4 regions of the Bacillus sp. TL12 genome follow, and region 1 is predicted to be linked to each of the others. Evidence: riboswitches for the same ligand, from Rfam matches in the RefSeq annotation. Region 1 holds a riboswitch; each other region holds the start of a gene.

Region 1 (8,217 bases):
ACGATACCTAGTTTCAATATTTATGCCGCTATCTACGAACAGAAAATTTTCCACCTTAAACTTTAGTGAAGGCAAGTGAAGGAATCAACTGTCCGTAAAATCACGATACGTAAAAATTTATCCGAGCATGTTTATTTATAGAAAGTGGTGACGGAACAATGAAACTAATCGCAATTGATTTAGATGGAACTCTTCTTTCAGGAAATAAAATAATTAGTAAAGAAAATGCAGAAGCGATTCGAAAATGTCAGGAGCAGGGGCATGTAGTGGCGATTTGTACAGGGCGCTCTATTGTAGATATTGAGCGCCTACTACTGGAAGCTAATTTACAATGCCCTATTATCGCAGAAAATGGAGCTCTTATTTATGTGGATCAAAAAATGATGAAGAGATACCCAATTCGAAATACACAAGCACTCGAAATTGTCGAGTATCTAGAACGAAATCGTATGTATTATCAACTGTATACAGACAGGGGAGTATACGTTCCGGCATATGGTGAAGAGAGCGTGAATCATGAAATAGAATGGATAAAAAAGTCAAACAAAGATATTAATCAAGATGAGCTTGAAACTATTGCAGCGTTGTACCTTGAGCATACAGCGTTTCATATAATAAAAAGTTGTAAATCAATATTAGAAGAAGAGATTTTTGTGCATAAACTTTTACCATTTTCCTATGATATTGAGAAATTAAAAAAGTTAAAAATGCATTTTCAACATAATACAGAGCTAGCAATTACTGCTTCATATTGGCATAATGTAGAGATTAATCATTGTGACGCTCAAAAGGGCAATGGTTTATATACTTTAGCGGAACATCTTAATATTCCAGTAGAAAATACTGTTGCAATAGGTGACGGTCTAAATGATATTTCTATGATGGAAAAGGCAAAGATATCTATCGCAATGGGAAATGCAGTAGACGAAATGAAGCAGATTTGTGATTATGAAACACTGTCGAATGAAGAACATGGAGTGGCACATGCTCTTTATCAATATGTCATGGTAAAAAAATAAAAAAGAATCCATCAAGGATTCTTTTTTATTTTTTATTAGGGGTAAGGTATTCTATGAGATTCATAGAATACCTTATTACTTTTCATTTTATAGAATATATTGGAATAATTGTATATGTTTTTAAAAATGTTTATGAATATTTTGTGAATATTTCAATTTTAATATATTGATATGAAAGGAATTATAGAATGTTGGGAATGTTTTTTTATTGAAAAATAAAATTTATTTGAATAATTATGCTCTTGCTATATACCTATGAGAACATTATTCGTATAATGGAGAAGCGTGAGTAAAAAATGGTATTAATTTTACATATAGAGGTGGAAAGAGAATGAATGCTCGGCTATTGGAACTCATTGACGTGAACACAATAGAAACCATGGCAGAACAATTTTATAAATTAACAAATATTTCACATCAACTTCTTGATCAAAATATGGAATGTATTTTTTCATTTGGTATGAATCGAGAAAAAAATATAGAACTTACAAAGATTGAAATTCCGTTTTTTTTATATGAGCAACATCTTGGATCATTTGTTGCTTGTTCAATAAAAAAGGACATCCGTACTTGTCAAAAATACTTCGAAATGCTTTCAAACCTCATTGTAGATAGTGCAATGGATAAACTTCAAAATCAAACAAAAAATATACATTTACTTTCTAAAAAAGAAGAACAGTTACATACAATCTTACAAAATATGCCCATTATGGTTGATGCTCTTGATAAAGATGGAAATTTTATATTATGGAACCGGGAATGTGAGCTTGTAACAGGTTATGCTGCAGAAGAGATTATTGAAAATCCAAAAGCACTTGAATTGCTATATCCGGATGAAAGTTATCGCAGACACATTCAAAAGAAATTTTCGGTGCGTGGAAAAAGTTTTCGAGATTGGGAAATGAAATTAACATGCAAAAATGGAGAAATAAAAACAATCATGTGGTCAAACATCTCAGAACATTTTCCAGTACCTGGTTATAGTTATTGGGCAGTTGGAGTTGATATTACGCATCGAAAAGGAATTGAAGAACAATTAAAGCAACAAACATCTGAGCTAGAGCTTATTTTCAAAGCATTACCTGATTTGTGTTTTTTAACCGAGGCTGATGGAACAATTATAGATTATAAAGCTGGTTCACCATCTAAGTTTTACGTACCTGCTGAATCGTTTATGGGGAAAAAGTTTTATGAAGTCTTGCCATCACCTGTAGCACAGCAATTTCGAGAAGCGATTCACCAAGTACAACAAAAAGAATCTACAGTTATTGTTGAATATCCGTTAACACTTAAAGGGAGTATTAGTTTCTTTGAAGCTAGGTGTTTATCACTTTTACAAGATAAGATTATGATAATTGTTCGAGATATTACTGAGCGGAAAAAGACTGAAGAGTTATTGAATAAATCAGATACACTTGCAGCAATTGGACAGTTAGCTGCTGGGGTAGCACATGAAGTTCGAAATCCACTGACAGTGATTAAAGGATTTATTCAACTCTTTCAAATTAATCAAGAAGATCAAGATAAATATTTCGATCTTATGCTGTCAGAAATTGAGCGAATTGAATCTATCCTTCATGAGTTTTTATCAATTGCAAAGACTGATGTCATTCCAACTGAAAAGAAAAATATTTGTTCGATATTAAGAAATGTCGTTTCGTTAATTAATACAAAGGCAATCATGACCAATATTCAAATTGATCTGCATATAGAATTAAAGGAATTAATAATAGATTGCTGTGAAAATCAATTAAAACAAGTTTTTATTAATATTTTGCAAAACTCAATTGAAGCTATGCCAGATGGAGGGAAAATCTCCATTTCTGTGAAAAAATCAGAATGTAAGGAAGTTATTATTAATATAGTGGATGAGGGCGTAGGAATCCCTGAAGAAAGAATAAAAAGGCTTGGTGAACCTTTTTATAGTACGAAAGAAAAAGGAACTGGCATTGGGTTAATGCTCAGTTATAAAATTATTGAAAGTCATCAAGGAAGAATTAGTATTATGAGTGAGGTAGGAGTAGGAACATCCGTTACTATTTATTTACCTATGTTTCAAAGTGAGCAAGGTACTTCTCATTCAGCTATGCCATCTATAACCGGGTCTTTATAATAGAGATTAATTTCCATTTCACATAGAGTAGCAGCAAAGAAAAGAAGCTATCTTACTACCTTGTAAGATAGCTTCTTTTTTTGATTAGCCAGCGAATTGTACTGCAATTTTGGCATGTAAAAAAGCAGTGTCAAATACAGGGATAGAAAGATCTTGTTGTGAAATGAGTAACGGTATTTCTGTACATCCTAATAAAATTCCTTCTGCCCCGTTTTTAATGAGATTTTGAATAATTTGTAAGAAATGGTCTTTGGATTGCTTTGAAATAATACCTTTACTTAATTCGTGGAGAATGACATGATGAATGAAATTTCGTTCATCTTCTTCGGGAATAATTGTTTCAATACCATAATTAGCTAGTCTCGTTTTATAAAAATCTTGTTCCATTGTTTGTTTTGTTCCAAGCAAACCAATCCGTTTCACATTATGTTCAACAATTTCTTCAGCGCTTACATCGCCAATATGAAGAAGTGGGATAGAGATTGCTTTTTCTACTTCTTCCGCAAATTGGTGTACTGTATTTGAACACATAAGTATACAATCTGCACCGGAGTGTTCTACTTTTTGAGCTACTTGAACGAGTTGATTTTGCACTTCTTCATATTGTTGATTTTGTAATAAATTTGTCACTTCACCAAAATCCATGCTATAAAGAACAAGCTTCGCATTATGATTATACTGAGATAAAGTTAGCGTATTAATATGTTTATAATAAAGAGATGTTGATTCCCAGCTTAATCCACCAATTAATCCGATTACTTTCATGTTCAATTCCTCCCGTTAGCTCGCTTTGTTACATCAATTATTCCATAATTCCGATAAGAATACAATGTTTTATTCATCCCGCACTAACGGGCAGTAATACTCCCACCTCAAAATTCGGCGGGAGCAAAGAAGTTAGGTGGGAGATAAACTGCCCGTAAAGGCCCGATTGGTTCAACTAATAATCAGTGGGGGATGAGGAAACCCCCCACTGATTAAAGTTTCACTTTATCTATTTTACACAAAAGTGGAAATAGTAAGAAAAATATTAAAATTAATTTACGTTAATGAAATAATACAAATTACAAACGAATACTTATCCAGAGAGGTGGAGGGAACGGCCCGATGAAACCTCAGCAACTCCTATTTATTCATACAAATAGGAAGGTGCTAATTCCACAAAGGACATATTGTCTTTTGAAAGATAAGGGAATCATATATTTCATATACAAATGGCCTCTTATAACAGAGGTCATTTTTTATTAGGGAGAAAGGAAGTGAATGTTCATAATTCAATGATTTTTCACATAGGACTAATAGAAACTAACTAGAATGAGAGGAGAATTCATATGAACAAATTATCTACAAAATTAGTCGTAGCAATTGGGATCGGTTCTGCAATATATGGTGTATTAGGTTTATGGGGACTTTCAATTGCCCCAAACACATTTATAAAACCTGCTCTGGTTATATTAACAATTTTTGGTGCAATTTTCGGTCCATTTGCAGGACTTTTGATTGGTCTTATTGGTCATACAGTAACAGATACTATCGCTGGATGGGGAATATGGTGGGGATGGGTACTTAGCTCAGGCATTATTGGATATACGATGGGACTTGTACAAAAACGAGCAAGTTTCAGTGTGAAAAATGGAACATTCCATAATCGAGATATTACATATTTTGCTGTAACAGGTTTACTTGGGATTGTTATTGCAATTATATTTGCAGGCGCTTTCGATATTATCGTGATGGGAGAGCCTTTAGATAAAATTGTTATTCAAGTATTTGGTGCAACGATTGCAGATGCCCTTGTTTTCTTAATCCTTGGTTTACCAATTACACTTGGATTAGCGAAAGCAAATAAAAAACATACACATTTAAAAATTGAAAAGTAGGGATAGCACAATGAAGCCGATTATTTCCTTTGAACAATTTACATTTCAATATCAACAAGTGACAGAACCTACTTTAAAGAATATTACACTCCATATTTATCCAGGTGAAAAAGTATTGATTGCTGGTCGAAGTGGATCAGGAAAATCTACATTGGCCCATTGTATAAATGGGCTAATCCCTTTTTCCTATGAGGGATCAAGTACTGGGAACATTTCAATATGTGGTAAGGATCCACGAAAAAGTAGTATTTTTGAGCAAAGTAAGCTTGTAGGAACTATTTTGCAAGATCAAGATTCCCAGTTTATTGGGTTAACTGTAGGGGAAGATGTTGCATTTTCGTTAGAAAATGATTGCGTAGAACAGAAAAAAATGAAGGCTGTTGTTATGGACTCTTTGCAGAAAGTTCAGATGCATACATTTCATTCACGAAGCCCACATGAATTATCTGGTGGCCAAAAACAAACTGTTTCTCTTGCTGGTCTACTAACGACAGATGCCGACATATTACTATTCGATGAGCCATTAGCAAATTTAGACCCAATAAGTAGTTTAAAAACAGTAGAACTTATTCAAAATGTACATCAACAATTAAATAAAACAATCGTTATTATTGAGCATAGAATAGAGGAGATATTAAAATTAGACCTAGATAAAATCATATTAATAGACGACGGAGAAATTGTAGCAATCGATTCACCAAAAAGGATTTTACAAACAAACATGCTACAAGAAATAGGATTAAGAGAACCTGTATATATTGAAGCATTAAAAAACATAAAAATGAATATTTTAGATGAAGAATTATATCCAATTGGAAGTTTAAATCATGAGAGGTTGAATAAAGCGGTTAAGCAATGGATGTTAAATTCTACTACGTGTAAAAAACAACAAAAAAAAGAAATCCTATGTAAAATAGAAAACATTTCATTTTCATATTCTCACAATGGTTTTACATTGAGGGACCTAACACTCTCCATACAAAGAGGAGAAATTGTAGCATTATTAGGACATAATGGTGCAGGTAAATCTACATTTGCACATTTATTAACTGGAATGAACAAAGCACAGAAAGGAAAAATTGTACTTGATAATGATAATATAACTTCATGGTCTATTCGGAAGCGTGGAGAAGTGATATCTTACGTTATGCAAAATCCTAATCACATGATTACACAATCTATTGTTTGGGATGAGGTTGCTTTTTCATTAAAATTACAGAAGGCTTCTAGCTCAGAAATACATAAACGAGTGGAAGAGGCGTTGCAAATTTGCGGGCTATATCCATTTCGAAATTGGCCGATTCAAGTGTTAAGCTACGGGCAAAAAAAGAGGCTTACCATTGCATCAGTTTTAACAATGAATCCGAAGCTCATCATCTTAGACGAGCCAACTGCAGGACAAGATTATTTTCATTATAAACAATTTATGTCTTGTATAAGTGTATTAGCAACACAAGGAATATCATTTATCTTTATTACACATGATATGAACTTAGCTTTAGAATATACAGACCGTGCAGTTGTTCTTCATCAAGGAAGAATACTTGCTGATGATACTGTTCTAATCGTATTAGCAAATAGCGAAGTATTGCAGCAAGCTAATTTACAGGAAAGTTCGCTAACTACATTGGCAAAATTGAGTAAATTCCCTTTTCCAGAAGTTTTTGTACAAATGTATATGGAGAAAAAAAGGAGGGGGGATTATGAGTAAATCAGGTTTATTCTATATAGAAAATCATACATATTTTCATCGTATGGACGGCGCAATTAAGTTGTTGTTATTTATAATCTGGATGACTCTTACATTCATATTTTTTGATTTTCGTATTTTATTATGCTTGTTTTTCGTTGGTTGTTTTGGGTTAGTGATCGCTAAAATCCCGGTAAAAAAAGTTGTAATTATATTTAGTGTCATTTTCACATTTAGTATGTTAAATTCAGCGATGATTTTATTGATTACACCAACCCATGGATCTGAGATAACTGGTACAAGTACAGCATTCTTGCATGTTGGATACGCTACTATTACATTCGAAACGCTTTTTTATGCTCTTACGCTTTCGTTAAAATATTTTACGTTATTACCATTTACACTTATTTTTATATACACGACACATCCAAGTGAGTTTGCTAGCAGCCTATATAAAATTGGTTTACCGTATAAGATTGCCTATGCAATAAACATTGCACTCCGTTACATACCGAATATACAAGCGGAATACAAATTGATTAAACAGGCTCAAGAAGCAAGAGGTGTACCATTTGAAAGAGGAGAAGCGAATTTTTGGGAACGTATTAAAAACCGGGTACTCATTTTTGGGCCACTTGTTACTCAATCTTTAGAGCGAATCGATACCGTTTCAAATGCGATGGATTTACGAGGATTCGGAAAAAAAGAGAAACGAACATGGTATTTTACAACAAAGGCAAAACAAGAGGACTATATAGGGCTCATTATTGGTATTATAATTTTATTACTTGCCATTTATTTGAAATTAAATGTTTTCAAAGGGTTTTGGTATCCATTGTAAGTTTCTCAATGTTATTCGGATAAAATTTAGGCACTCGCGGAGTGCTTTTTTTAATTTATCCAAGACATGCTCCAAAATTACATAGATACATACTGTATAATACGAACCCGTTAATAAACGATCAATTATCCATTGGTTTTATACTAAAAGGAGGAGAAAATATGAGTCACGGTGGTTCTTGCGGTTTTGGCGGAGGATTTGCTTTATTAGTTGTTTTATTTATTTTATTAATTATTGTTGGATGCAGCTGCTGGGGCGGAGGGTATTAAAAAACAAACGATTTTTTAATCATTCGTCGCAGAATTATAGAATCAGAAAAACTATTAAAGATACTTTTTTCGTATCTTTACAAGATTCAACATGAAAAAGGAGCTATCATGCTCCTTTTTCCAATAGAAATTTTCTAGAGTTTTGATTTTTTTGTGTACCGGTGATTGATTCTGATTGAGTTTTACAAATAAAAAACTTAATACATACATAAAGAGTGGTACAGCTATGCTAATCAATGAAAAATGAAATAGGGACGGCTGTGATTTAAATCAAAATTGTACTGAAATCAATTTTTAGTATGCATCATTTTGGAAGATACTTTTTTTCTTGAAAAAGAGTTAGGGATGATTTTAGATTGTTGAGGTGATTACATACATGCCAATGTTGGATGTGGACAGTAGTAG
Region 2 (8,217 bases), on a different contig from region 1:
TGTATGTGAAATTCCGTAACGAGACAGAACTTCTGTTACAATACGATACGTTCCCCCATATACATCTTCTGAAATGAGAACATGATCACCTTGTGAAAGAAGGAGGAAGGCAGTAGAAATCGCTGCAATTCCAGATGCAAAGGCAAATCCTTTTGTTCCCCCTTCTAATAAAGCGATTATGTCCTCAAGTGCTTCACGTGTTGGATTTCCAGAGCGACTATAGTCGTATTTACCAAATGTATCTACATTAAATTGATGAAATGTTGATGTATTATAGATGGGAACGTTAACCGCGCCTGTTTGTGAATCATGTTTATAGTGGTTATGAAGTAAGAGTGTATCTAAAGAATAACTCATATTCTCACACCTTCTTTTACATGTTTAATAGCCTGCTTTAAGTCTTGAATTAAATCATCACCATTTTCAATACCTACAGAAAAACGGAGGAGACGATTACATACGCCGCGTGCTGTACGCACTTCTTCTGGAATATCTGCATGTGTTTGTGTTGCTGGATATGTCATTAAACTTTCAACTCCGCCAAGGCTTTCTGCAAAGGTAATTAAGGATAAAGATTGTAAGAAAGGATTTATCCATTTTTCATCGCGAAGACGAAATGAAATCATGCCACCTCTTCCTGGATAAAAAACATCGGTTACACCATCTTCCTCGTTTAAATAAGAAACGATGTTCTTTGCATTTTCTTCATGTTGTTTCATACGAAGAGCTAATGTTTTCATCCCGCGAATTAATAACCACGAATCAAACGGACTTAATACAGCACCAGAAGCGTTATGATAGTGGGCAAGTTCTTCACAAAGCGCTTGACCTTTTGCAATGACAAGTCCGCTTAATACATCATTATGGCCACCTAAATATTTTGTGGCGCTATGAAGAACAATGTCTGCTCCTTCTGTTAATGGTTGTTGTATATAGGGAGTGTAGAAAGTATTATCTACAATAAGAAGGACTCCGTGTCGTTTGGCAACAGTTGCGACAGCTGCGATATCAGTAACTTGCATTAATGGATTGGTTGGAGTTTCTATAAAAATAGCTTTCGTTTGAGAAGTAATGGCTTGTTCTATTTGTTTTATAGATTGTGTATTTACGTATCTACATCGAATATTCCATTTCTCCTCATGTTCTGAAAATAACCGATAGGTTCCCCCATATAAGTCTTCTGATACGATAAGTTCATCTCCAGACCGGAATAAAGACAGAACAAGAAGAACCGCTGCCATTCCCGAACTACAGGCATATCCTTGTTCCCCTTCTTCTAAATCAGCAATTGCGCGTTCTAAAAGGCCGCGTGTTGGGTTTCCAGTTCGTGAATAGTCGAAACCTGTTGATTTTCCGATTCCTTCATGACGATAAGCTGTTGAAAAGTAAACAGGGGGATTAACCGTTCCTGTAGTCGTTTCGCTTCGATTCCCGATTTGAGCTAGTTTTGTTTCAATTGTTGACATGTTGAATTCCTCCTTGATAAAAAATAAAAAAAGCCTTCTAAGAAGAAGGCTTTCATGCGAATATAGTCTTCTTCTTATCTGTCAAATCTTTTCACAATTTGCTGGAATTAGCACCTTATTAACGAACATGTTAATGGTTGCTGAGGTGTCATAGGGCCAGTCCCTCTACCTCTCTAGATAAGAATAATTTGTATGAAATTTTATTATGCTTTTAACTTTACAATAAAAGATAATTGAATTGCAACTTTATTTTAAATGTTTTTTATTTTCCTTTTAATTTCATTGACTTTTAGTTTGTCCCATGATAAGTTTATTAGAAAATTAACAAAGATTGTTAAAAGGTACACGTATTTCCTTTTAAAAAATAAATGAATAATTAAGATAAACTCTTATTGAGAGCGGTGGAGGGAAAGGCCCTGTGAAACCCGGCAACCTTCAAACGAAATGTTTGAAACGGTGCTAATACCTGCAGAACAATTTGTTTTGCATGATAAGAGGAGGATTGATGATGTCCCCCTCTTCAAGGTGAAGAGGGGGTTTTTATATTGATAGAAAAGAGGGAGACAAGTGAAAATTCTAGATTTATTATCAAAAGGGATTATTATCGGTGATGGAGCAGTTGGTACATTATTACATTCTCATGGTTTGCAAAGTAGTTTTGAAGAATTAAATCTATCAGATCCAGATTTAATTATATCTATTCATAAACAATATGTAGCTGCCGGTGCAGATATTATTCAAACAAATACATATGGTGCAAATGAAGCAAAATTGCGCATGTATGGTTTAGAAAATCAGGTTACCAAAATTAATAAAGCAGCAGTAAAGCTTGCAAAAGCAGCCGTGACAGACAAGAATGCTATTTTAGGGACGATTGGTGGTATGAAGCATATTGGAGCCGTTACAACGACTGATATGGAACGGGAATTTATGCTACTTGAGCAGGCCGAGGCATTATTAGAAGAAAAGGTTGATGGATTATTATTAGAAACATTTTATGATGAATTCGAATTGCTACATGCGGTGAAAGTACTGCGAAAACAAACAGATATTCCAATTATTGCACAGTTAGCTCTTCATGAAGCAGGCACAACCCAAAATGGGAATGATGTAAATGAAATATTAAAACAGCTTTTAGATTACGGTGCAAATGTAGTCGGTTTAAACTGTCAGTTAGGACCGCTTCATATGACGGAAGCTTTCAAAATGATATCGATTCCGAAAAATGGGTATTTGTCAGCTTATCCAAATGCAGGCCTTCCAAACTATGTAGAAGGGCGTTACATATATGAAGGAAGTCCTGCTTATTTTGAAGAGATGACACCGAAATTTATTGAACAAGGTATTCGCTTGTTAGGGGGATGTTGTGGTACAACGCCAGCACATATCGAAGCGATGAAGCGTGCGATTACAAATGTAACGCCTGTTACAGAAAAACAAATCGCTCAAAGACAACAAGTGGTTCCTATGCAAACAAAACGTGCTAGCACCCATGTTACTCTTGCGGAAAAAGCGAAGAAGCAAACAACAGTTGTTGTTGAACTAGATCCCCCAAAAACATTAGATACGCAGCGTTTTTTTGAAGGGGCAAGGGCATTGAAAAGAGCGGGAGCAGATGCGATTACGTTAGCAGATAACTCGTTAGCATCTCCGCGCATTTCAAATATGGCAATGGGGGCATTATTAACGAAGCACGATATTCCAGTGCTGACGCATTTAACGTGCCGTGACCATAATGTGATTGGCCTACAATCCCATTTACTTGGTTTATCAGCTTTAGGAATGGAAGAAGTGTTAGCTTTAACAGGTGATCCAGCTCGTGTTGGTGATTTTCCAGGAGCGACGTCTGTATATGATTTATCTTCTATTGAATTAATTAAAATGATTAAGGAAATGAACGATGGACGTTCTATTTTAGGGAAATCGATTGGTTCTGCGACAAGATTCTCTGTTGGAGGAGCTTTTAACCCGCATGTGAGGCATTTAAAAGCAGCGGTGAAGCGGATGGAGAGAAAAGTTGCAGCTGGTGCAGAGTATTTCTTAACACAGCCCATTTACGATGTAGATTTAATTGAAGAAGTATACGAGGCGACAAATCACTTAGAACAGCCGATTTTTATTGGTATTATGCCTTTAGTAAGTAAGCGGAATGCTGACTTTCTTCATTTTGAGGTGCCAGGCATTACATTGCCCGAAGAAGTGAGACAACGAATGGATGGACACGATACGCAAGAATCTGCAATTGAAGAAGGGATTCGCATTTCACAAGAGTTAATTGACGCTGCGATGAAATACTTTAACGGTATTTATCTCATTACACCATTTTTGAAATATGAAATTACAGAAAATCTCGTTAAGTATGTAAAAGAAAAGCAAGAAGTGAAAGAAGGAGTCAACTGATGAGACCGATAGAAGAGAGATTACAAAATGATATTTTAATATTAGATGGTGCCATGGGAACGATGATTCAGCAGGCAGATTTAACTGCAGAAGATTTTGGCGGCGAAGAATATGAAGGATGTAATGAATACTTAGTAAAAACAAGACCAGATGTTATTTTAGATATCCATAAAGCTTATATTGAAGCAGGAGTGGATATTATTGAAACAAATACGTTTGGTGCTACGAATATTGTATTACATGATTACGAGTTATCTCATTTAGATGAAGAGTTGAATGAAAGAGCGGCATTTCTAGCAAAACAAGCGGTAAAGGAGTGTGGTAAAGAAATATATGTAGCTGGTGCTATGGGGCCGACGACAAAAGCAATTAGTGTAACTGGTGGTGTAACCTTCGAAGGATTAATTGAGGCATACACTAGGCAAGCTAGGGGATTATTACGGGGCGGCGTTGATGTATTGCTTGTAGAGACGAGCCAAGATATGCGTAACGTGAAAGCGGCGTATTTAGGGATACAACAAGCATTCACAGAAGCGAATCATACGGTCCCGCTTATGATTTCAGGAACGATTGAGCCGATGGGGACGACGTTAGCGGGGCAAACAATCGAGGCGTTTTATTTATCAGTTGAGCATATGAAACCATTATCTGTCGGATTAAATTGTGCGACAGGACCAGAATTTATGCGTGAACATATTCGTTCTTTATCAGATCTCTCAGAGTGTTATATTTCTTGTTATCCAAATGCCGGTCTTCCAGACGAGGATGGACATTATCATGAGTCACCAACTTCACTTGCAGAGAAGGTGAAACAGTTTGCTGAAGAAGGCTGGATTAATATTATTGGTGGTTGCTGCGGGACGACACCTGATCATATACGAGCGATAAAAGATTCACTTGAGTCTCTCAAACCACGTGAAAATCATGAGCGAGAAGGTCATGGGATTAGTGGTTTAGAAGCATTGCAATATGATGATTCTATGAGGCCGTTATTCGTTGGTGAGAGAACAAATGTTATTGGGTCAAGAAAGTTTAAACGATTAGTAGCTGAAGGGAATTTTGAGGAGGCTGCTGAGATTGCAAGGGTGCAAGTGAAGAAAAATGCTCACATTATTGATATTTGTATGGCTGATCCAGATCGTGATGAAGTGGAAGATATGGAGAGTTTTTTGGCAGAAGTAACGAAAGTATTAAAGGTTCCCATTATGATAGATTCAACGGATGAAAATGTAATGGCGAAAGCTCTCACGTACATACAAGGGAAAGGTGTCATTAATTCTATTAATTTAGAAAACGGAGAAGAGCGATTCGAGAAAGTGACGCCACTTCTCCGGAAATATGGTGCGGCAATTGTAGTTGGGACGATTGATGAAGATGGCATGGCAGTTAGTGCAGAAAGAAAGTTAGAAATCGCAAAAAGAAGTTACGATTTATTAACGAAGAAATACGGTATACGCCCATCGGATATTATTTTTGATGCGCTTGTTTTTCCGGTCGGAACTGGTGATGAAGAATATATCGGTTCAGCAGCAGCAACGATTGAAGGAATTCGCCTTATTAAAGAAGCTTTGCCAGAGTGCTTAACGATTTTAGGAGTAAGTAATATATCGTTTGGGTTACCGCCAGCTGGTCGAGAAGTGCTAAACTCGGTCTTTTTATATCATGCAACAAAGGCTGGGCTTGATTATGCGATTGTAAATACTGAAAAACTAGAGCGCTATGCATCCATTCCAGAAGAGGAAAAAGAGCTCGCAGATGCACTCTTATTCGAAACAACGAAAGAAACACTAGAAGAATTTACAAACTTTTATCGGGTTGCGAAGAAAAAAGAAACGGTCATACAAGAAACATTAACGCTTGATGAAAGATTAGCAAATTACATTGTAGAAGGAACGAAGCAGGGATTGCATGAAGATTTAAGTCTCGCACTAACAGAAGGAAGAAAGCCACTTGATATTATTAATGGTCCGCTTATGACCGGGATGGATGAAGTAGGTCGTTTGTTTAATAACAATGAGCTAATTGTTGCTGAAGTCTTGCAAAGTGCAGAAAGTATGAAAGCAGCTGTAGCATATTTGGAGCCTTATATGGAATCTAGTGATAGTGCGAAAAAAGGAAAAGTATTGCTAGCAACTGTAAAAGGTGATGTACATGATATTGGAAAAACCTGGTAGAAATTATTTTATCTAATAATGGCTATGATATTGTCAATTTAGGAATCAATGTCCGCTCTGATCGCATTGTTCAAGAAGTGAAAGAAAAGAAACCAGATATTATCGGGCTTTCTGGATTATTAGTAAAATCAGCGCAACAAATGGTAGCAACGGCTGAAGATTTACAAGCGGCAAATATTGATATTCCAATTGTTGTTGGGGGGGCGGCGCTAACGAGAAAATTTACAGAAAATCGTATTTCACCTTCCTATGGTGGACTTGTAATGTATGCAAGCGATGCAATGTCAGGGCTTGATCTGATCAATCGATTACAAAAAGAAGAAGAGAGAGAACAGATGAAGTTGGATAAAAAAAATCGCCATCTTCATATTGTGAAAGAAGAGAAGAAAAAAGTAGAGGTTATACCAACAGTCATTGAACCGTTGCCACAAGCGAAAGTTATGATACCAGATTCAACAAAGCGGGTCGTACTTCGTGATATCCCAGTTTCGCATCTTGCACCATTCTTAAATAGACAAATGTTAATTGGACATCACCTTGGCTTAAAAGGAAATGTGAAAAAGTTATTAAAAGAAGGTGATAAGAGGGCGCATGAATTAAACAATTTAATTGATGAATTGTTGCAAGAAGGGCAGTCTTGGCTAAAGCCAAAAGCTGTTTATCAATTTTTCCCTGCCCAAAGTGATGGACAAACGATCATTATTTATAATCCAGAAGACCATACACGTGTGTTAGAGCGTTTTTCATTCCCAAGACAAGGGAAAGCACCGTACCGTACATTAGGAGATTATTTAAGGCCAGTCGGAGATGAAATGGATTATGTCGCCTTTTTATCTGTTACAGTTGGGCAAGGTGTTCGTGATATTGCGGAGGAGTGGAAAGAGAAAGGGGATTATTTACGCAGTCATACTATCCAATCACTAGCATTGGAACTCGCAGAAGGTCTTGCTGAAAAAACACATATGTTAATTCGTGATCGCTTTGGAATTCCAGATTCACCGGAGATGACGATGGAAGAACGATTCCGTACGAAATATCAGGGGATTCGCGTTTCTTTTGGCTATCCAGCTTGTCCAGAGCTTGCTGATCAAGAAAAACTATTTCGCTTAATTCAACCAGAAGAAATTGGAATTTCACTAACAGAAGGATTTATGATGGAGCCGGAAGCATCTGTAACGGCAATGGTATTTGCTCACCCCGAAGCACGGTATTTTAGTGTACTATAGTGTAGAAGGGGGAGGAGTATGAAAAGAATAGTCTTTACAGGCGGTGGATCAGCTGGACATGTGACACCTAATTTGGCGATTATTCCACATTTACAAGAAAAGGGTTGGGATATTTCGTATATTGGTTCCCATCAAGGAATTGAAAAAACAATTATCGAGAACGAAGGAATCCCGTACTATAGTATAGCGAGCGGAAAGTTACGCCGTTATTTTGATTTGAAAAATATAAAAGATCCTTTTCTTGTTATGAAGGGCGTTATGGATGCCTATGTGCGAATACGAAAGTTAAAACCAGATGTTATTTTTTCAAAGGGTGGTTTTGTCTCTGTACCAGTAGTAATTGGCGGATGGCTAAATCGTGTTCCAGTCTTGTTACATGAATCGGATATGACACCAGGACTAGCGAATAAAATTGCACTCCGTTTTGCTTCGAAAATATTTGTTACATTTGAAGAAGCTGCGCAGCATTTGCCGAAAGAAAAGGTGATGTATACGGGATCACCTGTGAGGGAAGAAGTGTTGCGTGGGAATCGTGAAAAAGGGTTACACTTTCTAGGGTTCCATGCTAGAAAACCAGTCATCACAGTTATGGGCGGGAGCCTAGGAGCAAAGAAAATCAATGAAACAGTACGAGAAGCATTGCCAGATCTTCTTAAAAATTATCAAGTTGTTCACTTATGCGGAAAAGGGAATCTAGATGAGACGTTACAAGGCGTGACAGGGTATAGACAATTTGAATATGTACACGGTGAATTACCAGATGTATTAGGGGCAACGGATTTTGTCATCTCACGTGCTGGATCAAATGCAATTTTTGAATTTTTAACACTGCAAAAACCGATGATTTTAATTCCATTACCGAAAGCTTCAAGTCGCGGTGATCAAATTTTGAATGCACAATCGTTTGAAAGACAAGGATATGCATCCGTTTTATATGAAGAAGATATAACA
Region 3 (8,217 bases), on a different contig from region 1:
TATTTTGAAATTATTACAACAGTTGCAATTGTTGTTGGTCTACTGGTAGCGAATATTTTCCAACCAGGAAAAGGCGTAAATATGGATGAGTTAACGAAGACAGATATTTCTAAATATACGCAAACGACAGAGCAAGTGCAGAGTCACTCTTTTGCGGATACATTTGTAAACATTGTTCCGACAAATATTGTAGAATCATTAGCAAAAGGTGATATGCTTGCTATTATTTTCTTCTCTGTACTATTTGGTTTAGGGATTGCAGCAATCGGTGAAAGAGGAAGACCGGTTCTTCAATTTTTCCAAGGTGTAGCGGATTCAATGTTTTATGTAACAAACCAAGTTATGAAATTCGCGCCGTTTGGTGTATTCGCTTTAATTGGTGTAACGGTTTCTAAATTTGGTCTTGCTTCATTAATTCCATTAGGTAAACTAGTGATTGTTGTTTACGGATCCATGATTTTCTTCGTGGTAGTAGTATTAGGACTTACAGCGAAAATATTTGGTATTAACATTTTCCAATTCTTTAAGATCTTAAAAGACGAGCTTATTTTAGCGTATTCTACTGCAAGCTCAGAAACGGTTTTACCGAAAATCATGGAGAAAATGGAGAAGTTCGGTTGTCCGAAAGCAATTACATCTTTCGTTATTCCAACAGGTTATTCATTTAACTTAGATGGATCTACGTTATATCAAGCTATTGCAGCGATTTTCTTAGCGCAAATGTATGGTATTGATTTATCTCTTACGCAGCAAATTACATTATTGCTTGTATTAATGGTTACATCTAAAGGGATTGCAGGTGTACCGGGTGTATCATTTGTTGTATTATTAGCAACATTAGGTACAGTAGGTATTCCGGCAGAAGGATTAGCATTTATCGCAGGTATTGACCGCATTTTAGATATGGCACGTACGGCAGTTAACGTAGTGGGTAACTCTTTAGCAGCTGTTGTTATGTCTAAGTGGGAAGGTCAATATGACGATGCAAAAGGACAAGCTTATCTAAAAGAGCTTTCCGAAAAACAGGCAGCTTAATAGCTATTGGCAGAGCCCTCGCATAAGATGTGGGGGCTTTTTTGTATAGAAAAGGAGTTAAAGAATAATGAAACGAAAATATGGCGATGGCTCTACTTGGGAACGGTTGATAGAGAAAACATATGAAGTGAAGACAATTGAGCAAGGGATGTTAGGTGTGCTGTGTATGCAAAAAGTGAAAGAGCCCAGTTACAAGCAATATAACAACCAAAAACTTTGTATTGTAAATGATGGATATATATGGGTGCAGTATTTTATTAGTGATAAGAACTTTGCGATTACAGCTATGTTAAATGAAAAAAAGGAATTAGTACAGTATTATATTGATGTGGCGAAAAAATATAAAATAGATGAACGAGGTATGCCGTATTTTGATGATTTATATTTAGATGTAGTGCTATTACCGAATGGTGATGTATATTTGTTGGATGAAGATGAATTAGAAGAGGCTTATATAGATGGAGCTATTTCTAAAGAGGAATATAATGAAGCGTGGGATACAGCAAAATGGCTTATCGAAGTAATTGGAAAGGACAAGTTTCCTTGGATTACAATTTTAGAAAAAGAAATTCGAAAGTTAAAATGTTGATTTTCTTTTCGTTATGCGGATTTATTCGTAATTTTTTATAAATATCAAAAAATACCAATTATTTTCATACAAATAATAATTGACTTTTGATTTGTAAGCGAGTAAAGTTAGGGAAGAAATTATTATTAAAAATAAAATATGAAACCTTCTTATAAAGAGAGGCGGAGGGACTGGCCCTACGATGCCTCGGCAGCGGACTCATAATAGAGTGCTGTGCCAAATCCAGCAAGCATGTGCTTGACAGATGAGGAGAGTGTTTCTTATAAGTATATAAGACCTCTTCTTTTCGGAAGAGGTCTTTTGTTATGAGATAGAAAAGGTTTTAGAACTAGGGAGAGATGTTATTTTGAAACAAACGAAAGGGAATGGCTTAGCATTATTACCGCTTGGAATATTCTTAGCGCTATTTATTGGTTCTGGAATTATTACAGGGGATTTTTATAAATTGCCGATACTTGTCGCTATTTTAATTGCTGTAGGGACTGCATTAGTGATGAACAGGAAAGAAAGCTTTACATCAAAAGTAGAACGGTTTGCCAAAGGGGCTGGTAATCCGGATATTATGATTATGGTGTTGATTTTTGTACTTGCTGGTGCGTTTTCTGAAACAGCAAAAGGAATGGGCGGAGTTGACTCTACAGTTAATTTAGCGCTATCTATTTTACCGCAAGGGTTCATTGTTGCGGGAATTTTTGTTATAGGTGCTTTTATTTCACTAGCAATGGGAACTTCGATGGGGACTATTGCAGCGATAGCACCAATTGCAGTCGGGATTAGCCAGCAAACAGATATTTCTATTGCGTTAACGATGGCAACTGTTGTTGGCGGAGCGATGTTTGGTGATAATCTATCGTTTATTTCTGACACGACAATTGCAGCTGTTCGTTCACAAGGTACGGAAATGAAAGATAAGTTTAAAACAAACTTTTTAATTGTTTTACCAGCCGCAATTATTACAATTATAGTATTGGTTTTCCTTACATTAGGAAATCATACGGAAATCAAAGCTCACACATTTGATTGGGTGAAAATATTGCCGTATGCGGTTGTGCTTATCACAGCTTTACTTGGATGGAATGTGCTCGTTGTGTTAGCAGGCGGAACAGTTCTAGCCGGTTTTATTGGTCTTATTGATGGAAGCTATACATTAGCTAGCTTCTTTAAAAGTGTTACAACAGGGATAAATGGAATGATGGAGCTTGTATTACTGGCAATTTTAATCGGTGGAATGGTTGAAATCATTCAATATAATGGTGGTATTCAATATTTAATGAATACATTAACACGTAATATTCGTTCGAAAAAAGGTGCAGAATTCGGAATCGCTAGTTTAGTTAGTCTGACGAATATTTGTACAGCGAATAACACAATTTCTATTATATTTACTGGTCCGCTTGCAAAAAATATTGCTGATCAATATGAAATTGATCCACGAAAATCAGCAAGTGTGTTAGATCTTTTTTCATGTTGCATACAAGGATTAGTTCCATATGGTGCTCAAATGTTAACGGCAGCAGGATTTGCAGCATTGTCACCTGTTGAATTGTTACCATATGCGTTTTATCCAATCTTAGTTGGGGTATGCGGTATAGTTTCTATTTTAATTGGTTTTCCAAAGTTTTCAAAAGTAGCGGAAAAAAAGCAATATCATAAAACAGCATAAAGAAAAAGGATGCTTTATACGAGGCATCCTTTTTTATATTTACCTTAATATAAGACTGACTTGGAATAGGTCTTAAGTCTGATTAGAAAACGGTTCTTAAGCTCGTTATGGAAAAATGAAAAAATAGTTAAGATAAGAGTATCAAATCGAAGGGAGGCGAGCACAAGATGAAACAATTTTTAGCGTTTATCGCAGCTGGTATTTTGGCTTTAATTGCTCTTGGTAGTCTTGCTGGTATTGTAGGATTTGCAATTGGAGCAGGAATTGTGTACTGGAGCTATAAATCATTTGTGCGAGCACAATCATTTTTTGGAAAGTTAGCTTGGGGTATTATCGGTTTAATCGGATTGTCAATTGCTCTTTCCCATTCTCCAGCGTTAATCGGTATCGCAGCATTAGTAGTACTATACTATGGATACCGTGAGTGGAAAAAAGATAAAGATGCAGTAGTTGATTCCGCTTCAGAAGGATCTAAACCATATAGCAACTTTGAAGATGAGTGGAACAAGTTAATGAAAAACTAATATAAAACAATTTAAATCATAAAGTAAAAGAGAGGAAGATTATAATGAAACAATCTTTATTCGGGCGTGTACGTGATGCAATTTTAGCAGATTTTCATAATGTTTTAGATGAAAAAGAAAGAAAAAATCCAATCGCTATGTTAAATCAATATTTACGCGATAGTGAGCGTGAAGTAACAAAAATTGAAAAATTAATTCAGCGCCATAAAACATTAAAATCTAACTTTGCTCGTGAACTTGAGCAGGCTCGTTATTTCGTAAATAAGAGATCAAAGCAGGCGATAATCGCACAAGAAGCAGGGGAAATGCAACTACATGAACGTGCATTAGAAGAAGTTGCATATTATGAAGGGCAAGTCGCTCGTCTAGAGGAAATGTATGCAGGTGTATTGGAACAAATTGATGAGTTAGAACGTCGCCTTTCTAAAATGAAGAATAAGTTAAAAGAAATGAATGCAAAGCGTATGGAATTAATGGCTCGCGAAAATATGGCTCATGCCAACCGTCGCATGAATACGGCTTTTCATAAAATGGATGAGAATAATCCGTTCTTACGATTTGAAGAAATTGAAGATCACATTCGTGATTTAGAGCTTCGCATGAATGAAGAGCATGAGCGTGATACATTTGATATGAAAATTGCAAAACTGGAACGCGAAATGAAAGAAAAAAATGAAGTATCTTTAGACAAAGAAGTAATAAAATAATTGTAGTATATTATAAAACGAGCTTATGATATAGTGATAGAAGAAAAGGTGTTGGAAAGCAATACCTTTTTCTTCTATTTATATGTAACAAGAAGGGGGAGCTGAAATGAAGAAACAATTTTCTAAATCACAACTAGTGGGGATGCTCCTCATCATATTTGGATTTGGTCTTTTTCTTGATATGGTTCTCGGACATTTTGAACCAGGTGCTCTTATCTTTGCATTTATTATGATTATGTTCGGGAGATATTATCGGAAAAAGAATCGATATGTGAGAGGGAATGTGTTTTTATTTGTCGGAGGGATTGTTTTTTTATTCTTCCTGTTTTCATCAGCGGCCTTCGTACTCGTTGTATTTGCTTGCTTAGCCTTCATCGGTTATCAGCTTATTCAAGGACAGCAAAAGCCAAAAACTGTAAAGGTGGAAATTAAGGAAAAAGGATATATAGATGAAGAAAAACAAATCTATCGAACAGAACCATATCTTAAGAACATAATGCTTGGGAACATAAGAATGATGGACCACATTTATGAGTTAGAAGATATTAATGTCCAGTATGGAGTCGGTGATGTTGAAATTGATTTGACGACGGCGATGATTCCAGAAGGGGAAACGGTCATTGTTATTCGTGGCGTTATTGGTAACATTCGTTTGTATGTTCCATATGATATTGAGCTATCTTTAAATCATTCTGTCATCATGGGAAGAGTTTTACTTCCGGGGCATGAAGAAACAGGTTTTAATCGAAATGTTACGTTTAAGACAGAACAGTACAAAGAAGCTCCACGCCGTATTAAAATTATTTCTTCGCTTGTCGTAGGCGATACGGAAGTGAGGAAAGTATAATGAAAAAGCAAGGAAATATTTCATGGATGTATATTCGTTATTCTATGTTATCTTCTGTTAGTATTGCACTTATTTGTACAGTTGTATATGTGTGGAAAAGTGGGCAAGAAGTATATGATTTATTATGGAAAGAATCCATTGCTTCTGTTCCAATTGGCTTGTTAATTATAAGTACAAGTCTTCTTATGGGTGGAATTGTAGGGTATGCGATTGGTTATTATATGCAGCAACGTATTCAAGGCTTGAATACTTTCTTGTTTGAAGTAGAGCGTGGGAATTTCCCAAAGGATGTTTCGTTTACTGCGGAAGATGAATTTCATGAAGTAGAGCGAAAAGTAATTGCGCTTGCTCGAAGATTAGAGGAACAGGCTGGGTTATTTCAAAAGGTAACGAATGAACGAGCGCATTGGAATGAAGAAATGAGACAAGAAGCGATTTCACAAGAAAGGCATCGATTAGCAAGGGAACTGCATGATTCAGTGAGTCAGCAGCTTTTTGCAATGTCTATGATGATGTCAGCGATTAATGAACAGGTAGAACATATGCCAGAAACAACCCAAAAGCAATTGCAACTTGTGGAAAATATGGTTGTAAATGCGCAATCGGAAATGAGAGCATTACTTCTGCATTTACGTCCTGTACAATTAGAAGGTAAAAAGTTAACAGAAGGCATCGAAGAACTGCTAACAGAACTTTCTAGAAAACAACATATGAAAATAGAATGGTTGATTGAACCGATTCAATTACAAAAAGGTGTGGAAGATCATTTATTCCGTATTGTACAAGAGGCATTGTCTAATACATTACGGCATGCAAAAGCAAAGAAAACGGAGGTACGCCTGCGCCAAATCGATCAGTATGCGATTTTGAAAATCATTGATGATGGTGTTGGATTTGAGGTAGGTGTCAATAAAGCTGGATCATACGGCTTAAGGTCTATTCAAGAGCGTGTCCATGAAATTGGTGGAACGTTAAAAGTGCTTAGTTTTCCAAATAAAGGTACACAGATTGAGGTGAAGGTACCAATTATGATAGAGAGAGGGGGAGGATTATGATTAAAGTATTGCTTGTTGATGATCATGAAATGGTGCGAATGGGTGTATCAGCATATTTATCAACTCAACCGGATATTGAGGTAGTCGGGGAAGCAGAAAATGGAAGAAAAGGTTCGGAACTAGCGTTAGAATTAAGGCCGGATATTATTTTAATGGATCTTGTTATGGATGAAATGGATGGTGTTGAGGCAACACGTGCCATTATTCAAGAATGGCCTGAAGCGAAAATTGTAGTCGTAACGAGCTTTTTAGATGATGAAAAATTATATCCTGTCATTGAAGCAGGTGCAACAAGTTATTTATTAAAAACATCAAGAGCAAGCGATATTGCTGATGCAGTGCGAGCGACTTATGATGGGGAAACAGTACTTGAGCCGAAAGTTACTGGGAAAATGATGTCTCGTATGCGTCAAAAGAAAGAACAACCTCTTCATGAAGATTTAACAGAACGAGAGTCTGAAATTTTATTATTAATTGCAGAGGGAAAAAGTAATCAAGAAATTGCGGATGAGCTATTTATTGCACTCAAAACTGTGAAGACACATGTAAGTAATATATTAAATAAATTGAATGTAAGTGATCGTACGCAGGCGGTTATTTATGCATTTAGACATCAATTAACGAAATAAGATGAACTTCCACTCGAGATGACTTGTTTCATTAGTGGAAGTTTTCTTTATTGACGCATCCATTTGAAAGCGTTATCACTCCATTAGAAACACTACATACAAAGGGGGAAAGTGTATGTTAGTTCAAACAATATTTGAAAAGAGTAAAAAAGAAAAGTTAGGAAATTACGTGAATGCATTGCAAGCGATTCAGAAGCAATATGATATTGAAACAGATTGTATAGCAATCATTGAAGCGACAGAAGAATATTATTTATTTTTAGTAAAACAAATAGAATGTTATGATGTTGTAAAAGTAGAAACAGTTGATACGAATCTTGAATATTATACAAAAGCATATAAAGTAAGTAGTTTTAGTCGTATGACTTACCAAATGTAAAAAAACTCCCGAAATGGGAGTTTTTTTAGGACACTCTACGTTCAGAGGAATCTTCTATTAATGGTACAGGCTTTTCACCCTGTAATTTTGCAATGACAAGACCGATCATTGCTCCAGTAAGTGCTGGTAAGAGCCAGCCGATTCCTTCAGTATATAGTGGAATATATTCAAAGTAAGAAGTAATAGATGTAACAGATACGTTTCCTTGTTTTAAGCCATCAAATATACTTACGACTGCAGCTCCAATTAAAGCGCCAACGTAAACAGAGCGGTAACCGCCGAAATACTTATGAAGTAGCGATAAGAGTACAAGTACGATAGCAATTGGATATACAACAAGTAAAACGGGTACAGAAATCGCAATGAGTTTTGTTAATCCTAAGTTTGCTACTAAAAGTCCTAAGCCGCAAATCATACTTGCTAAAGTTTTGTATGAAAATTTTGTAAATAAAGTTGAGAAATATTGACTGCATGCTGATACAAGTCCAACGCATGTTGTTAAGCATGCAAGTGTTACGATAACAGCTAGTAAAGAAAGGCCGTATGGACCAAATAACTGTTGAACGATAACGGTAAGTAATTGCCCGCCATTTTTTGCATACCCAAGTGAAACACTAGTTACACCTAGCCATCCAAGTGCTCCATATACAAGAACGAGCCCTGTAGCTGCAATCAGCCCTGCTTTTGTTGTTGCGATTGCAACTGCCTTGCGATCTTTTACACCTTTTGAGCGGATTGCATTCACGACGATAATTCCAAATGCAAGAGCCGAAATTGTATCCATTGTTA
Region 4 (8,217 bases), on a different contig from region 1:
ACGATTTGAAAAAATCGGATTTGTATCACAACATCCCTATTATCATTTTACATTTGAGACGGTGTGGGATGAAGTGTTTGAAAGAGCAAATGAATTATATGGTGATAGAGGGAAAGAAATTACAGAAGAGATGTTAAACCGATTTTGGCTGTATTCCATTCGCGATCGTCATCCACATGATTGTAGCGGGGGAGAACAACAGTTAATCGCACTATGCACAGCCTTGTTATCTAAGCCCCAATTATTATTATTAGATGAACCAACAAAAGGGCTGGATCCAGAGAAAAAGGAAGGATTAGGCGAACTGTTTCAAGCGTTACAAAAGGAAGGAACAACAATTGTGATGGCCACACATGACATTGAATTTGCAGCGAAATATGTGGATCATTGTATGATGTTATTTGATGGGAAAGTCATTATGGATGATGCGCCAAAGAAATTTTTTAGTGATAATTTCTTTTATACAACATCTATTAATCGTTTTATTCGCAAGCAATTACCTTATGCATTAACGTGGGAGGATGTGTATCAAGCGTGTCCAAACGATATGTTGCTCTCATAACGCTTATTTTTCTTCTTGTAATAAGTACACTTCTGTTTACTTCCTTTGTAACAGATGAATATTTTATTTGGTGTAGTTTATTTTTATTGTTCATTATTATGTTACCTTTTTATATACGATTTGAAAGGAAAGCATTTGTTTCACGTGAAATCGTTATTGTAGCTGTTTTAGCAGCCATAGCAGCAGTGAGTCGTGTACCATTTTCTCTTATGCCGAGTGTACAACCAACTTCTTTTATTATTATTGTATCTGCAATTGTGTTTGGGAGTGAGACAGGATTTATGATTGGTGCAACGGCAGCACTTGTATCTAATATATTTTTAGGACAAGGGCCTTGGACACCTTGGCAAATGTTTTCTTGGGGAATGATAGGTTTTACAGCTGGTTTACTACGAAATACATTTATTATGAGAAAGTTATGGGGAAGAGTCATCTATGGGTTCATAGCCGGTTTTGTTTTTGGCTGGATTATGAATTTGTGGGGGATACTTGGCTTTTTAGAAGGATTAACATGGAAAGACTTTATGGCATACTACGCTGCAAGTTTTTACTTTGATTTCGCTCATGCGCTTTCAAATGTAATTTTTCTTGTTTTGTTTAGCTCATCATGGATCCGAATTCTTATGAGATTTAAAAAGAAATATGGAATTTTAGATGATAACGAGCTATTATATCAAGGAAACAAAGCATAAGCATATATCATAAAGCATAAGAATATAACGTAGGATCGCGACTTACATATTCGTTTGCCTCTTTCATGCTTCTTACCATTGGTGAGAAGCATTTTTTTATAATGATACTTTGGTTTAGAAAATGTCAAAAAATTGTTTTAATATATTCAACTTTTGGATGGAACTTTTTATATAATAGGAAATGAGAAAGGTTTTCAAAGAGGAGATGTAATATTCATGAAGCTAGTTATTCCGAAGCAGCATGGTGCATGGGGAATGCTGCTGATCCCATTTTTACTTAGTGTGCTACTTGGTAAACCTACATACTACCACATTCCACTCTTTATCGCTTGGTTATTTATCTATTTAGCAACGTATCCATTTTTAATGTACATGAAGAAAACACGAAAGAAAGAATTTTCACATGCAGCAATTATTTATTTTGTTATTGCATGTGTTTTCGGGATTGTATCTTTACTATATGAATGGAAAATTCTTTTATTCACGGTTACAATGATTCCACTCTTTATCGTAAATATATACTTTGCCCGTCAAAAAAAGGAACGAGCATTAGTAAATGATATTTGTGCCATACTTGTTTTCTGCATTGGTGGCTTGATTAGTTATTATTTTTCGATGAAGACAATTGATGGGACAGCATGGTGGATTGCGGTTATTTCTTTCCTTTATTTCTTAGGTAGTACATTTTATGTGAAAACAATGATACGTGAAAAGAATAATCCTACTTACCGCTATGTTTCATGGGGATATCATATTTTCTTAATCATTGCTTCTTTCGTAGTAAATCCATGGCTGTCTCTTGTATTTATACCGAGCCTAGTTCGTGCAATCGTATTGTATGGTAAAAAGATATCTATATTAAAAGTTGGAGTTTTAGAAATCGTTAATTCTGTATATTTTTTAATTGTGACGGCAATACTGTTGCAGTATGCCATTTGAGGTATTGCCCATCTAGAAAAGAGATGGGCGATATTTATTTTTGTTCTAAAATATCAACCGTGTGATTACATTTTTGTAATGCATCTTCCACAGCTTGTAGAGATTGTTCGATTCGCTCTCGATTATCACTTTTTTCGACTGTTTGTAATGCATGTTCTAAACAATTCTTTGCTTCTTGCAACGAATGGAATGAATCTTGAACGTATCCGCGGGCATTTTTATCCATCATAAATTCCTCCTTTTGTACATACAATGTTAGTATGGGCGTAAGGAAAGAAAATATAACTTATTGTATATTGTTTGACAATTATAATAAAAGTAGTTATAGTAAGATATATAGTGAATATTTTCTTATCCAGAGAGGTGGAGGGACTGGCCCGATGAAACCCAGCAACCGCGATGCAGGTGCTAATTCCAGCAGAACATATTTGTTCTGGGAGATAAGACGAAGATATATACGTAACTTCTTCTTATCGAAGAGGTTTTTTTATTGCAAAAAAACCGATTCCAAAGACAACATAATAAGAAGAAAGGGGTTGCAATTGTACTGTGACACTCGAAAAATACGTAAAGCTGCGTAATGCAGTATATGAATATATGATGGAACAAGATAAACCAATATCACTATTAGATATTCAAGAACATATCGTTTCGCATCATGAAGGAAAATTCACGAAAAAAATGTTACACCAATTTTATTTATCAAGGCTATTAGACGAACTGAAACTGGATGGGAAAATTACTTTAGCTAATGATGAATACCACTATGCTGAGAAAAGGGTATTCTATGAGGCGAGAAAAGGGAGCTAGGCTCTCTTTTTTTATGTTATAATTTGTTTGAAAATTCGAATTGTATGTAGAGTAAAAGACTGCCAAAGCAGCCTGATACAAGGGAATGGTGTTGAGTGTGTAGTGTCAAAAGTTGAATATGCCCTGAAAGAGGCATTTCATTCGGCTATAAATGAAAAGAGACACCTTCGCCGAGTAGGTGTCAGTTGGTTTGCCAAATGGGTTTGCCAAATGGGCTTGCCACTTGACATGTAATAGAATATCACGCAAACTTTCGGAAGTCAAAAGGGAATTTAAGGAAAGGTGTTGTTTGAAGGTGAACATACTCATCGTCTATACACATCCCAATCCATCTAGTTTCAATGCATCCATTTTAGAACATGTGCAAAAAGGGCTTCAAGAGACGAATCATTCTGTTACATTGCTGGACCTTTATAAGGAACAATTTAATCCAGTACTTATTTTTAATGAAGATAAGAGAAGACGTGATTTAGCGTATGAAGAAGAGACAGAGAAATACAGAACATTAATCAAGGAAGCAGATTCTTTAATTTTTATTTATCCAATATGGTGGTGGGGAATGCCTGCTATTTTAAAGGGGTTTATCGATCGCGTTTTTGCTGCAGGGTTTGCATATAAATATGAAGGTGTAATGCCGAAAGGATTGCTTATAGGGAAAACAGCATGGGTTATTAATACTTTAGATTCACCTTTATGGTACGTGGCACTCTTATATCGCTCTGCTGATTGGGTGATTATGAAAAAGGGTATTTTACGATTTTGTGGTATACGTCAAATAAACCGTTCTGCTTTTCAGTCTGTAAAAACAAGTAAAGCAGAAAAACGTGAAAAGTGGCTTTTAGAAATACAAGAAAAGGCTAAAAAATTATGAGCGAAGTAGAAAATATATTGAGATGCTGTAAGCGGAATGATGATTTGTTTCGTACGTATATCGTTTGTTTACTTCAATTGAAACATCATAGCGAGGGTTTTCAAAAAATGTATCAAGAACTAAAAGCAGATTATTTAATAAGGGGAATTTGTGAACGGGAAGTTGATGGAATCGTTAAGGAAAGTAAAGAGTATAAAATGTATGAGTTACCGAAAATATTAAGATGGGATTTTTTGCGAAATCATCCATCGATGATTGAAACTGTTTGTACGACGTTATTTACATATAAAAGGTTAAATCTTTCATGTGAAGAATGGGGAAATGTAATTAGATGCATAGAAAACGAATGATTATCACTATAGTTATTATGTAAAAAAGCTAGTATAAAACTAGCTTTTTTACATTGCTTCGATTTAAATGATAAGGAAACATAAACCAATTACTACGCCAGCATAAAGGAGGTTAACAACACAAAATCCCATAATGTCACGTGCACCTAAACCGGCGATTGCTAATGCAGGTAATGCCCAGAAAGGTTGTATTAAGTTCGTCCAAGCGTCTCCCCATGCAATTGCCATTGCGGTTTTCGCAGCAGGTACACCAAGCTCAGCACCAGCTGGGATCATAATAGGAGCTTGTACAGCCCATTGACCGCCTCCAGATGGTACGAAAATGTTTACAATTCCTGCACTTAAAAACGTGAATAGAGGGAAGGTGGTTTCATTCGAAATGCTAATAAAGAAATTAGAAATTGCTCCTCCAAGTGAAAGACCTTCGCTGTTTGCTCCAATCATCATTCCCATAATTCCTGCGTAAAATGGAAATTGGAGTAGAATGCCAGATGCGCTTTTCGTCGAATCTGAAAAGGCGCGAATATATTGAATCGGAGTACGGTGAAAAATAAGGCCAGCAATTAACAGTATAAAAATAACGATATCAAGTGTCAGGTTAAAACCTTTCGTACTAAAATAATGAACAATATAAATAAGACCTAATAGTCCAACACATACCGTTATCCAAATGCTATTTTCCATTTTCTCAGCAAATGTCTGGGCTTCTACTTCTTGAGCAGCAGCTTCTTCTTGAAATACGCTAGGATCCACTGTAATCGTATGATTTTCATCCGGATGCATCGCCTTATTTATAAGTGGCATTGTTACTAAAAATATAAGTACAGGAACAAGCGCATATGGTGAAAATAACGTTTCTGTTATAGGGATGGCTTCCTTTATACTTCCAGCAGTTGTTTTAATTAATGTTTCGCCGCCAGATGCTAAAGTAAGCGGTATAGAGGCGGAAAGTCCCGCGTGCCAAATAAGAAATCCGGAATAAGAAGAAGCGATGGCAAGTCGATAATCTAAATTTTGTATGTGTTTTGCAACTTCCTTTGCATATAAAACAGACACTACAATGCCAAATCCCCAGTTTATGTATGCGTCAATTAAACTAACAATAGAAATAGCGATAATACCTTGTCCGCTTGTTTTCGGCAGTTGTGCAGCTTTTGCTAAGCCTTTGCGAATGAGCGGAGCGTTAGCTAATGCAGAACCTGTAACAAGTACAAGTGCCATTTGCATGGCGAAGGCTAAAAGTCCCCAAATTCTATTTCCCCAATGAGCAATCATTTCTACAGGCGATTGCTGCGTAGCGAACATGCCAAAGAAGATAACAAAAATTGTTAATAAACAAGATAAAATAAAGGGCTCTGGTAAAAAACGCTGCACAAGAGCAACACAACCATTTGTAAAAGAGCGAAACAAATTCATCAACTTCCTTAAGTTTTTTCTTTTACATATTCGCTGTGGGTAAAGAGATAACCTTTATTAAACTGAAGATTCAGATAAATTATAAAAGAAAAGCTTTCACCCTTGTGAAAGCTTTTCTAAGTGTTTGGCGATCTGTACATACATATTGGAATAAGTAGCATGGACATCATTACTTGGATTCGCATTTGATGAAAAATGTACAATGACCATATTCGCTTTAGGATCTATATAGAGACATTGCCCATAACTTCCTAATACTTCAAATGCGCCTTGTTCATTGTGAGGAATCCACCATTGATTATGATAAGAAATAGGTGCACCTTGTCCGATTGCTAATTCTCCTTCTTGTACACTCTTTACATTTTCAGAAATAGAGGAGGGGAGTACTTGCACGTCATTGTAGCGACCGTTATGTAAAATCAATTGTCCAAACTTCGCCATATCTCTTGCAGTGGCATTTAAACCGGCGCTTGCTTGTTCAACTCCTGTTTCATCTGTAACATAATACGCATTTTCTTCCATACCTATTTTGGACCAAATTTTCTCACTTACATTTTCAGTTAAGGATTTGCCAGTTACTGTCCGTATAATCCAGCCAAGTGTTTCAGATGAACCATTATTATAAGAAAATACAGTTCCAGGGGATGCCGTTTCTTTTGCTTCTTGTAACATATCATAAATTTTCATTGGGCCGTCATAGTTTTTGCCACGAGGAAGTATATTACTGGCTAAATACAACTGAGCATCCTGATTTTCTAGTCCTTGCTGCATATATCCATGTGTAGGGTATTCAGCAGAAACTTGCATGTCCATTAATTGTTGGATTGTTGCTTTGCCAAATGGTGTGTTTCGCAATTCTTTCACGTATGTTTCAGCAGTTTTATTGGCATCAATGAGTTTTTCTTCCGTTAATGATTGTATAAGTGCACCAGTAAATACTTTCGCTAAAGAAGCCATTCCATGCGGTTCATTTTGTTTATATCCATTGAAATACTGTTCATAAACAAGTTTTCCGTTATGCACGACGACAAAGGCATCTGTTTTATTCTCATCTAACAGTTTCTTTAACGGAATATTGCCTCCGTATTCTTTTTTAACAGAGAAATCATCTAAGTTTTGTAGTGCAGTAGGGAATGTTGCTACTTGCATAGGATTGTTTTTCACTTCACTTGTTAACGCTAGTTCTTTCATATGTGTGTATGACCAGCGTAAATAAGGATCTTGTAACCAATTTTCTTTTGTTACGTTCTCTTTAGAAGGAGAGACTTTATTTTGTTTAAGAAATGCAAATCCAAGCCCAGTTAGGATAAACAATAGTGTAAGTATGATTAATAAAAGGGGAGATTTTTTTAAGTTCATCTATGTACCTCCTTGTTATTTCTATAGTAAGTATACGCTCGTTTTCTTAGAAATACAAAATAAGGAAAGTAAACAGAGGAGTTTACTTTCCTTATTAACACTAAGCTGATAATTTTTTGTCTGTATGTTGCTTTTTGAATTTTTGTTTTCTGCCATGTAGGAAGTAATAAATAAGTAATGTAAACGCAACGATAATGGCAGCAACGAAATACATATTATGATAGCTTGATTGTGCAGCTACGATACCAAGTACAAAGGAACCGAAACCAATACCGCTATCAAAGAATGAAAAATAAGTAGCTGTTGCTGAGCCGCGTCGATGGTTTGGAGCTGCGGAAATAGCAATCGTTTGGAAACTTGGAATCAATGTTCCGTAGCCTAAACCAATTAATACACCTGCACCAAGGAACCAAAATGACGTTTGTGCTTGGCTTAAGATGAACATTCCGATTGTAAAAATAATAATGGAAGGATAAACAAGTATATTTTCACCGAAATGATCAAATATCTTTCCTGTAAATGGACGAGAAAGAACAACAACAAGTGCGTAAACGATAAAGAAGTAACTTGCAACTTCCTCTACACCAATTTCTTTTGCGTAAATAGGAATAAAAGATAATATGCCACTATAAGAAAATGCTAAAACAAATCCTGTAAGAGCAATTGGAACGGAAGCAGGTTCAATTAAATCTTTCCATTTCATTCGTTCGCGTTTTTGTTTATTTACTGGTTTTTCATGTGGAATATTTACAAGTAAACCTAGTAGGAATGCTAATAATGAAAATACAGAACAAACGATAAACAGAACTGTAAATGAAAAATGTGAAATAATCGTTAAACCTAAAAAAGGACCGATTACCATCGGCAGACTCATAAATACACCAAAATAGGCAAGTGCTTCACCGCGGCGATGAGGTGGTGCGACGTCTGTGACAATTGTACCTGTTGCTGTAGTCGCCATTCCAAACCCAATCCCGTGAAGGAAGCGAAGGGCAAGTAATAAGAATAAACTTTGTGCACCAAAATACATGACGGTAGCAGCTAAAAATAAGGAAAGAGAAATAAATAAGATCTTCTTTCTCCCTAAATCGTCAAGCCACTTCCCGGTAAACGGACGGCATAGGACAGAAGAAATAAGGAATACAGTTGCGACTAAACCAATTTCTTCAGGTTTTCCTTTCAATCCGTCTATTACATAGACGGGCAGGGTGGTCATAA

Evidence for each region. A riboswitch is a leader RNA that binds a small molecule or an ion and turns the genes downstream of it on or off. The one in region 1 is predicted to bind S-adenosylmethionine.
Region 2: it holds a riboswitch for S-adenosylmethionine, as region 1 does, so the genes downstream of both, LOK41_RS00755 (bifunctional homocysteine S-methyltransferase/methylenetetrahydrofolate reductase) here and LOK41_RS13290 (ECF-type riboflavin transporter substrate-binding protein) in region 1, are expected to answer to the same signal.
Region 3: it holds a riboswitch for S-adenosylmethionine, as region 1 does, so the genes downstream of both, LOK41_RS12670 (Na+/H+ antiporter NhaC family protein) here and LOK41_RS13290 (ECF-type riboflavin transporter substrate-binding protein) in region 1, are expected to answer to the same signal.
Region 4: it holds a riboswitch for S-adenosylmethionine, as region 1 does, so the genes downstream of both, LOK41_RS11835 (hypothetical protein) here and LOK41_RS13290 (ECF-type riboflavin transporter substrate-binding protein) in region 1, are expected to answer to the same signal.

What each region holds. Positions count from the first base shown of each region.
Region 1 covers NZ_JAJJBY010000012.1:6,541-14,757, forward strand. Annotated here, with positions in the region: gene LOK41_RS13275 (Cof-type HAD-IIB family hydrolase) at 159-1,019, shown strand; gene LOK41_RS13280 (PAS domain-containing sensor histidine kinase) at 1,351-3,132, shown strand; gene LOK41_RS13285 (aspartate/glutamate racemase family protein) at 3,217-3,897, opposite strand; SAM riboswitch class I at 4,208-4,325, shown strand; gene LOK41_RS13290 (ECF-type riboflavin transporter substrate-binding protein) at 4,464-5,012, shown strand; gene LOK41_RS13295 (ABC transporter ATP-binding protein) at 5,023-6,723, shown strand; gene LOK41_RS13300 (energy-coupling factor transporter transmembrane component T family protein) at 6,716-7,543, shown strand; gene LOK41_RS13305 (YjcZ family sporulation protein) at 7,705-7,812, shown strand; gene LOK41_RS13310 (alpha/beta fold hydrolase) at 8,189-8,217, shown strand, end outside.
Region 2 covers NZ_JAJJBY010000001.1:122,838-131,054, reverse strand. Annotated here, with positions in the region: gene metC (cystathionine beta-lyase) at 1-357, opposite strand, end outside; gene LOK41_RS00760 (methionine biosynthesis PLP-dependent protein) at 354-1,466, opposite strand; SAM riboswitch class I at 1,538-1,650, opposite strand; SAM riboswitch class I at 1,853-1,963, shown strand; gene LOK41_RS00755 (bifunctional homocysteine S-methyltransferase/methylenetetrahydrofolate reductase) at 2,034-3,866, shown strand; partial or broken gene metH (methionine synthase) at 3,866-7,266, shown strand; gene LOK41_RS00745 (undecaprenyldiphospho-muramoylpentapeptide beta-N-acetylglucosaminyltransferase) at 7,285-8,217, shown strand, end outside.
Region 3 covers NZ_JAJJBY010000011.1:54,562-62,778, forward strand. Annotated here, with positions in the region: gene gltP (glutamate/aspartate:proton symporter GltP) at 1-1,035, shown strand, start outside; gene LOK41_RS12665 (ribonuclease FAU-1 family protein) at 1,103-1,624, shown strand; SAM riboswitch class I at 1,771-1,875, shown strand; gene LOK41_RS12670 (Na+/H+ antiporter NhaC family protein) at 1,971-3,287, shown strand; gene LOK41_RS12675 (lmo0954 family membrane protein) at 3,455-3,811, shown strand; gene LOK41_RS12680 (PspA/IM30 family protein) at 3,856-4,518, shown strand; gene liaF (cell wall-active antibiotics response protein LiaF) at 4,625-5,365, shown strand; gene LOK41_RS12690 (sensor histidine kinase) at 5,365-6,420, shown strand; gene LOK41_RS12695 (response regulator) at 6,417-7,049, shown strand; partial or broken gene LOK41_RS12700 (DUF3992 domain-containing protein) at 7,100-7,428, shown strand; gene brnQ3 (branched-chain amino acid transport system II carrier protein BrnQ3) at 7,454-8,217, opposite strand, start outside.
Region 4 covers NZ_JAJJBY010000010.1:68,817-77,033, forward strand. Annotated here, with positions in the region: gene LOK41_RS11815 (ABC transporter ATP-binding protein) at 1-562, shown strand, start outside; gene LOK41_RS11820 (ECF transporter S component) at 535-1,254, shown strand; gene LOK41_RS11825 (YwiC-like family protein) at 1,471-2,193, shown strand; gene LOK41_RS11830 (hypothetical protein) at 2,228-2,419, opposite strand; SAM riboswitch class I at 2,542-2,640, shown strand; gene LOK41_RS11835 (hypothetical protein) at 2,743-3,003, shown strand; gene LOK41_RS11840 (NAD(P)H-dependent oxidoreductase) at 3,299-3,874, shown strand; gene LOK41_RS11845 (group-specific protein) at 3,871-4,224, shown strand; gene LOK41_RS11850 (short-chain fatty acid transporter) at 4,288-5,634, opposite strand; gene LOK41_RS11855 (serine hydrolase domain-containing protein) at 5,737-6,999, opposite strand; gene LOK41_RS11860 (MFS transporter) at 7,100-8,217, opposite strand, start outside.